DNA from 4 places in the Schinkia azotoformans genome. Region 2 is predicted to be linked to each of the others. Evidence: riboswitches for the same ligand, from Rfam matches in the RefSeq annotation. Region 2 holds a riboswitch; each other region holds the start of a gene.

Region 1 (2,206 bases), on a different contig from region 2:
ATCATTGACGATAAAAGGAATTCCATTTTGTTTACAAATAGCCTGTAATTTTTTTGCCAACTTTATTTTTTCAGAGCCCTTTTTGGCATGGGTCCCCTTTTCTCTGAATTGAAAAAAAGTAATACCTCCTTCAATCGCTTCCTGTAGTACAATTTCAGGATCCTTCAAACAATTATTGCTCCCCATCACAAAATAAAGCTGAAGCTTTTTTCTTAGCTCTTCTTCGGAATATCTCATTTACATAATGCTCCCCTTTTATTATAGGCCCAATGATTCGTTGGACCGTGGCCTGTGCCGATTCGCAAATCATCTTCAATGGCAGCTTGAATAAAGTGTTTAGCAACTGATATCGAATCCACGATGTTTTTCCCTTTCGCTAATTCAGCCGTAATCGCTGCAGAAAACGTACATCCCGTTCCATGAGTATTCTTTGTAGCAATTCTCTTGCTTTCAAATTGGAAAAAGCGGTTTCCATCATATAAGAGATCAATCATTTGATCGGTTTCTTCGTGTCCGCCTTTAATCATTACATTTTTTGCACCTAGATTATAAATAAGTTTGGCAGCTTCTTTTCGTTCACTAAGATTTGTAATTTTAATGCCAGATATCACCTCTGCTTCAGGGATATTAGGAGTTATAACTGTTGCTATTGGCAATAAATAATCTTTTAGGGCTTCGATTGCTTCCGCTTGTAATAATGGTGATCCTCCTTTTGCAATCATCACCGGGTCTATTACAAGATTAGACCATTGATATTGCGTGATTTTTTCCGCGACAACCTTAATAATTTCACTGTTAAAAAGCATGCCTGTCTTTACTGCATCTGGTGTTAAGTCTGTACCGATTGAATCAATTTGCTTTGCAATACCTTCAACACTTAGCGGATATACCCCTTGTACACCAGTTGTATTTTGTGCTGTAATTGCCGTAATAGCCGTCATTCCATATACACCAAGTTCTTGAAACGTTTTTACATCTGCCTGGATTCCCGCTCCCCCACCGGAATCTGAGCCAGCAATAGTAAGTGCCTTGAAAACTTTCATTAGATACTCACTCCATTTCTTTTTATACAACACAAAAAGCCAACCAAAATAGGTTGGCCTTCTGTTTTAAAACAGAATTAGTCGCATTCCCTACGTTGGTACTAACCAAATCAGGTTCAAGGGTTAGACAATCGTCCTCTCAGCCATACGGCACCCCTAGCTAATCTTTCAGTATTTATATGAATCTTAATTTAGTATATCAATACTTTTTATCTTTGTTAAGTTACTAATTACACAAAAGTTTCATAATTAAGAAAACATTAACCAAGGCTTATAAATTATAATTAATTTAAACTTTTCATACAGGAGATTAATGAATGAAAACATTTACACTTACTTTTAATGATTTTACTTGCTATAGGTACCTCCGCAATGGGATCAGCGATTTTATTAAAGACATGGTCGCGGATGATTCTACTCTTGTTGAGGTCGTCCTAAATGAAGCGGTTAATAATGCTATTAAGCATGGAAGAAATAAAAAAGTGCTGGTACGGGTTAAAATTCAAAAAAATGGATTCCTAGTTATTAGGGTAAAAGATAGAGGCAAAGGCTTTGCAGTAGATGAAACTATTCAAAAGGTAAATGAAACTAATATGATGAAAGATATAAATTATACAACTTTAAAAGAATCAGGCAGAGGCTTATTTATTATGCAGCAGGTAATGGATAAAGTCATTTATAATAAGAAGGGAAATGATGTGTTGCTGGTGAAAAATATACAACGCAGAAAACAAATTCAATAGGTGATAAAAATGCGGATTCAGGATTTGAGTTTGAAAGTAAAGCTTGGTTCAATTTTTACAATTGCCTTACTTTTAAACTTTTTTGGATTTTATGTAATGATTAATTTTCTGGATGAACATAAACATGATAGTCATCTAATTAATCTAGCGGGTTCCCAAAGAATGTTAACGATACAAATGGTTAACGAGGCTTACCATGTGGCAGAAAGCAATCCCATCTATTACACTCAACTTCGTGTAACAGCCAAAAAGTTTGAGAAAAATCAAGAGGATCTTATTTTCGGTAATAATAGCTCCGGTATCCATGGAATAAAGGCGCCAAATATTACAGCCCACCTTGTAGAGGTATTACATGAATGGCAGCCTTTTTCACAGAAATTGGACAGGCTTATTAAGTCAGATGATCCATCTGAAAAGAGA
Region 2 (2,206 bases):
CTGCAAAGTTTATTGAAAAATGATCGTGAGAAATATGAGAACTTCTTCGATTCCTTTGGCAGACAATTAAAATATGGAGTTTATAGCGATTTTGGAACACATAAAGATGTATTACAAGATTTATTGCTATTCTACTCTTCAAAAGAGAAGAAGCTTGTTACATTAGATGAATATGTATCAAGAATGCCTGAGGACCAAAAATATATTTACTACGCTTCCGGTGATTCTGTTGAAAGAATTGATAAAATGCCACAAACAGAACTGGTGGCGGAAAAAGGCTATGAAATTCTCTATTTCACCGATGAAATCGATGAGTTTGCGATTAAGATGCTGATGACGTATAAAGAAAAAGAATTTAAATCTGTTTCAAGCGGAGATTTAGGGATTGAAGCTGAGGAAAATCAGGAAGATAAAGCTGCAGAACAGATAGAAAACAAAGAGCTTTTTAGCTATATGAAGGAAATTTTAGCTGGTAAAGTTAAGGATGTTCGAATCTCAAAGCGTCTAAAATCACATCCGGTTTGCCTATCCACAGATGGTGAAGTAACGATCGAAATGGAAAAAATATTAAGCATGATGCCAGGTAACGAGAATGTAAAGGCTGACAAGGTATTAGAAATCAACGTAAACCACGACGTCTTTAAGTCGTTACAAGATGCCTTCGCCAGTGATAAAGAGAAAGTAGCATTATACACAAATCTATTGTATAATCAAGCACTTTTAATCGAAGGTCTGCCAATTAACGACCCAGTTGAATTTACGAATGATATTTGTAAGATTATGGTGTGATTTTTATTTTACAAAAACAGCCCGGATTCTTGTGTGTGGAATTCAGGGCTATTTTCTTTAATTAATGATTGAAGTTACTTTACAATTTGCTATTGAAGTTATATGATTAATATGAAATATTGGAAAACTACTAGGGGTGCCCGGATGCTGGGCTGAGAGAAAAATTTTCGTTTTCAACCCTTTGGACCTGATCCGGATTATACCGGCGTAGGAAAGTAGATGGTTTACATACTTTTCTTATTGTTATTGAAGCCAGGTTCTGTTTTGAGGATCTGGCTTTTTATATTGATCGGTTATCATAGGCTAGTTTGATTCCCGAAAGCTGAACTTGAAAGTCAAACTGGGAATCAAAGTTCCTATTTGATCTTTAATTCGAAAAAACTATAACTTTAAGCGATAACAGATAATAAATAACGGAGAATAAAAATGAACAAAGAGATATCAAGCAAATTAATAAACAAAATCAGAGAAAATAAGCCTCTTATACATAACATCACAAATATAGTGGTAGCTAATTTTACAGCAAATGGTTTATTAGCGCTCGGTGCCAAACCAGTCATGGCATCTGCTCCGGAAGAAGTTGCGGAAATGACTAAAGCGGCCAATGCTCTTGTATTAAATATGGGAACGTTAAACAGAGAGCATCTAAAAGCAATGATCAATTCCGGTAAAGCGGCCAATGAAAAGGGAATCCCGGTTGTGGTGGATCCTGTTGGAGTTGGTGCTACTCAATTCAGAACGGAGTCGGCACAACAACTACTCCGTGAGGTTAAAGTTAACTTCATAAGAGGGAATGCAGCAGAGATTGCTAATCTAATAGGGCAAGCATGGGAGATCAGAGGTGTTGAAACAGGTAAAAGCGGTGGGAATATTATTGATTTAGCTAGGTTTGCAGCACAAAAACTTCAGGCAACTGTAATTGTTACTGGAAAAGAAGATACCATTACAGATGGGGCAACTACATTCTTAGTTCGTAATGGTCATCCATTATTAACAAAGGTGACTGGAACTGGCTGTTTGTTATCTGCAGTTATAGGTGCATTTGCGTCTGTGGGAGGTGTCTCGCTCCAAGCAGCAGTAGCTGCACTTACTACATATGGAATTGCGGCAGAAATTGCCGCCGCCAAAACAGCCGAGGTTGGGCCAGGTAGCTTTCAAATAGAATTTATTAATCAACTAGCACTTATAAGCCCGACGCAAATTGAACAAAACAGCCAATTTGAAAGATTATAAGGTAACAAAAACAAAGGAGGAGTGTCTATGGCAAAAACAATGAAAATGACAATGACAGCGATGCTTGTTGCTGTAGGAACTTTGACAAGTCACTTATTCTTCATTCCACTTGGCTTTGCCAAGGTTTTTCCAATGCAGCATTTTATAAATGTATTGTCAGCCGTGTTATTAGGCCCGGGATACG
Region 3 (2,206 bases), on a different contig from region 2:
TATACTAAGCATAACGTACCTAGGCGCTTCTTTCAATGATTAACCCTAGACAATCTGTAGTATTCTTACTATGTTCCCTATTATTCCCATTTCACATCGGTTTTATAAGCCTGCTTTGTGTATATAGTTTAACGGGCCATTCCTCTTGTTTCTCCGCCATATCCCAAAACATATATTCGAAGTAGCTTGTTTTAACTACAATCTCCTCCAGTTTAGCTAATTCTCGTTCTGGTTTTCCCTCCGCCATTTCGTTTATCAGATTCATACAATCCTCAGCTAATTCAGTAAATTCATCGGATGAATACATTTTTACCCATTCACCATAGAATTCATGATCGATTGCTCCCGGCCATGATGCTAGTTCTTTACCGATAAAGCTATAACTCCAAGCGCATGCAAGGACAGATGCGACTACATTTTCAATTCCTCCAAGTTGTGCTATGTTTAGCATGTAGCTTGTATAAGCTGTTGTTGTAGCGCCTGCCTCCGTTGCTTCCAGCTCATCATGAGAAATTCCGAATCGAGCGGCATATTGACGATGAAGTTCCATTTCCATATCCAACGTGCCATGAAGAAGTTTCGCGAATATAGTCATCGTTTTTAAGTCCTGTGCTTTAGCACTTCCCAAAGCAAAAAGTCGACAATATTCAATTAAGTAAACATAGTCCTGCTTCATATAATGCTTGAATTTATCCTTCTCTAACCAGCCCTCTCCAAGCCCTTTCACAAAAGGATGCTCCAAATATGACTTCCAAATCGGCTCTATTCGGTTCCATAATCGATCCGTAAATAAGTTCGTCAAAATATTATCCCCTTTCTATTTAAGACAGTTTCCGATATAACATTACTAAAATATTTGATGGAATGTTCTCACCTCTTTAACATTGGGAGCGATAAAATACAAAAACCCATCACTAGTTTAATAGAGATGGGTTAGGTAAACAGACATAATAGTCCACATAAAATGCCAGTTCCAGTTCCACTTCCCTACGCTAGTGTTACCTAGATCAGGTTCAAAGGGTCGATCATATCTCTCTCAGCATTTTCATGCTCCCCTAGTCGAATTATTAATTATTTGATTTCTATATATTAGTATAGGCATAGTTTACGAGAAATAGCAATTTATAGGAATCACTTATCATTTATTCACATTGTTTCCCATTTTTCACACCTAACTCGATTCTTGGAAATCATTTTTCGCTTTCATGCAGATAATTTCAAATTATCTTGCATCAAACGAGGCTTGAACTCCATTTGGTGCGGATAAAAGCAAATTATCCGTCATCGAACGGCCCTAGTTTCAGAAACCATTCACTCAGATCGATTCTCACTATCTGCCGTTAAAACTTCCTTCCGCCACCACCGGATCGACCGCCACCAGAACCAAAAGAGGATCCCGAACTTCCACCGCTGCCTGTATTCCTTTGTATTTTTTGTTGGGTCACCATTGTACGAACGTATTGATCTTCCGTATTCGTAACAACAAAGGAGTTATTTTCTAAATATGTTCTTGCATTGACTGTTGAGCGGCCACGATTATTCATAGCCATAATACCAACTGTAACAGCACCTAGCCCAATGGATATAAGTAAATAAAGGGTGAGTTCTTTTATCAACTCCGAATCACTTGTTGTATGAACAGTTTCAACCGTTGTGCTAGGAATTTGGCTTGTTGATGGCCCGTTTCCCGCACTAATAGGTAGTCCCTCATGCATTACTTTTTCCACTTCATCTAAAAAAACATCCGCACTTTCACTATATTTTCCTTCACCCAAATATGGATAAAACTCATCAAGCGTTGCTTCAATTGTCGCATCTGGAAAATAATCCACGATTCGGTCTCTTGTAAAAATATAAACTTCACGGCTATCCATATTAAGAAGATACAAAATACCGTCAGACGTTCCCGCAAATCCAAAACCATGTTCCTTGTAGAAATCATCTGCAAATTGTCTTGATGATTTTCCTTCATCATCATTGATTGTAACAATGATAATATCCATCTCTAATTGCTCACTAAGCAAGGTTGCCTTTTCTTGCAGCTGTTCTTTTTGAATATCGGTGAACAAACTAGCAAAATCGTAAACTTTGTTTTCCGTAGCGAATACACTGGTTCCTACTATTAAAATTATTAGCATGATAACCGGTATTATAAGGAGCGACCTTTTTAAAATCACCATAGGAAAAGCCCCCCTAACGAAAGAAC
Region 4 (2,206 bases), on a different contig from region 2:
AGGAACTGTTTGTGATGCTATCAACAGAGGATAAAAAGCTTTTTCCACCGACTTATTCATATTCATCCAAACCGCTAATCCAACACCAATAATGATTGAAGTCAACAATCCTACGATAATAATCAACATCGTTGCTGGTAAATGATTTAAAAACAGAACACCTTTTAAGTCCCACAGCTTAAGCAATATTTGTGTTGGAGAAGGTAATATATACTTCTTGTTAACAATCGCGGCTCCTATTTCCCAGAAAATAAAAACACATAAAATAATCGTTATAGAAGAAAAATAATATTTAAATTTATCCATTGTACACCTTCATTCGAAGCCGGTCTATTAATTGTTCCTTTATGTTTACAATTTCTTGCCCGGCAAGATCTCTTATTTTTCTGGGCCTTGATAATGGAACTATAACTTCCGTAAATTCCTCTATCGGAGTTCTATTGATTAGAAAAATTCGATCGGACAAGAAAAGAGCTTCATCTACATCATGTGTAATAAATAAAATGGTCTTTTGCATTTTTTCCCATTGCTCTAAAAGCCACTCTTGCATCGTTAATCTTGTAATGGCATCTAGCGCACTAAATGGTTCGTCCAATAATAAAATGTTAGATCCAGTAATAATTGTTCTAAGGAACGAGACGCGCTGCTTCATTCCACCAGACAATTGTGCTGGATAGGAGTGTTCAAACCCCTTCAAACCAAATTCCTGTAGTAGGTCATACACTTCCACCTTTGGGACTATTTGTTTCGATGCCTCCATTTCCAACGGTAAAGTTACATTTTCCAAGACAGTTCGCCAAGGTAAAAGCAAGTCTTGTTGGGGCATATAACCCACACTGCCTAAACGTTGGCTGGAGGCTGAACCATCGATTATTACGTTCCCAGAGGTGGGATTTTCTAGACCTGTAATCAGCCGAAATAGTGTCGTTTTACCAGAGCCGCTTGGCCCAATAATACTTACAAATTCACCTTCTTTTACGGTGAAATTTAATTTTTCTACAATGACAGGCTCCTTTCCACTATATGTAAAATCAACATCTGTAAATTGCAGCGTAGTATGCCCTTTTATTAGAAATCCCTCCTTTTTCCAAATAAAAAAACCACCTCTATTAAATAGAAGTGGTTGTATTCAACATGAATGATGCCAATAATAAAAATAATTACAGACACCAAGCACCACTTCCCTACGCTAGAATTATCTAGATCAGGTTTAAGGGTTAAGACAATCGTCTTTCTCAGCCTTTTCAGCACCCCTAGTAGTAACGCTAGAATATTAAATTTTCATCTATATTAGGTTTAACACATTATTATAATCGTTGCAATCATTTTTCATTAATTCTTAAATTCTTAATCTTTCGGCGGATCATTTTGGTATACAATATCCGAAATCATAACCAGTTGGTCAAAAGATGTCGTCCCCCTTATATAAGGAAGAGTGACAAAACTCCATGATTTTACCTTATGTTTAACAGCATTATCATAAATGATTTGTCTAAGGTTTGTGCTTAAATCACCTTTGTTATCAATATAGCGAAGGTTAAATTCATTGTTATAGCTTGCAAATTGATTGCCAATCATATCGCTCAATTCAATTAAACGACTTGCAGTATTTTCCGGAAGCAAGTAGTGTAAACCTATTGTTACCATTAATTCTTGATAACGCTCCGCTTCATTTGTTGAAGAAAGCTTTGATTGTAGAAGGTCTAAATAAGCTGTAGTTGCAGCAGGGTATGGCTTTTCTTCACCATTTATTCCTCCCTGTTTCCAACTATGATTTTTTGAAATTTCTTTATCCGTTAGTAAGTAATAATCATAAAAAATCCGTCCTGCTTCATCGGGAACGGGATCATCCCATGTTACATCAAGATGATACCATTTATCGTCCAGCTTCACTAAATTCCACGCATGGTTTTGGGTTTTATATGCTTGGCTACTGGCAGTACCACTAATTAAACGAACGTCAAAACCTAATTTCTTCAACATTTTATAGGCGAGCATAGCATAACCATTACATGCTGTTATTCCTTTTGTTAAAGCCGTATAGGGAGAATTGCTAATCAAGGTAGTATCATACCCTAGATTCAACACAAGATAATCATGGACAGCTTTTACTTTTTCATGGTTATTCATTTCAGGCTTTATGATCTTAGACAAAATGGCATTTACTTGTTGATCAACATACTTCATTTCAGCTGCTGTTTCATAA

The links. Region 2 has a riboswitch for thiamine pyrophosphate ahead of thiM (hydroxyethylthiazole kinase). Riboswitches for the same ligand answer to the same signal wherever they lie in the genome.
Region 1: it holds a riboswitch for thiamine pyrophosphate, as region 2 does, so the genes downstream of both, thiD (bifunctional hydroxymethylpyrimidine kinase/phosphomethylpyrimidine kinase) here and thiM (hydroxyethylthiazole kinase) in region 2, are expected to answer to the same signal.
Region 3: it holds a riboswitch for thiamine pyrophosphate, as region 2 does, so the genes downstream of both, tenA (thiaminase II) here and thiM (hydroxyethylthiazole kinase) in region 2, are expected to answer to the same signal.
Region 4: it holds a riboswitch for thiamine pyrophosphate, as region 2 does, so the genes downstream of both, P9E47_RS11505 (ABC transporter ATP-binding protein) here and thiM (hydroxyethylthiazole kinase) in region 2, are expected to answer to the same signal.

The regions. Positions count from the first base shown of each region.
Region 1 is NZ_JARSMD010000019.1:127,420-129,625, reverse strand. It holds gene thiE (thiamine phosphate synthase) at 1-237, opposite strand, end outside; gene thiD (bifunctional hydroxymethylpyrimidine kinase/phosphomethylpyrimidine kinase) at 234-1,043, opposite strand; TPP riboswitch at 1,113-1,211, opposite strand; gene P9E47_RS11465 (ATP-binding protein) at 1,361-1,786, shown strand; gene P9E47_RS11460 (SpoIIE family protein phosphatase) at 1,796-2,206, shown strand, end outside.
Region 2 is NZ_JARSMD010000021.1:56,234-58,439, reverse strand. It holds gene htpG (molecular chaperone HtpG) at 1-789, shown strand, start outside; TPP riboswitch at 912-1,020, shown strand; gene thiM (hydroxyethylthiazole kinase) at 1,216-2,022, shown strand; gene thiW (energy coupling factor transporter S component ThiW) at 2,050-2,206, shown strand, end outside.
Region 3 is NZ_JARSMD010000025.1:69,930-72,135, reverse strand. It holds gene tenA (thiaminase II) at 92-802, opposite strand; TPP riboswitch at 968-1,067, opposite strand; gene P9E47_RS15405 (TPM domain-containing protein) at 1,341-2,180, opposite strand; gene P9E47_RS15400 (hypothetical protein) at 2,174-2,206, opposite strand, start outside.
Region 4 is NZ_JARSMD010000019.1:132,862-135,067, reverse strand. It holds gene P9E47_RS11510 (ABC transporter permease) at 1-306, opposite strand, end outside; gene P9E47_RS11505 (ABC transporter ATP-binding protein) at 299-1,003, opposite strand; TPP riboswitch at 1,165-1,265, opposite strand; gene P9E47_RS11500 (transglutaminase domain-containing protein) at 1,348-2,206, opposite strand, start outside.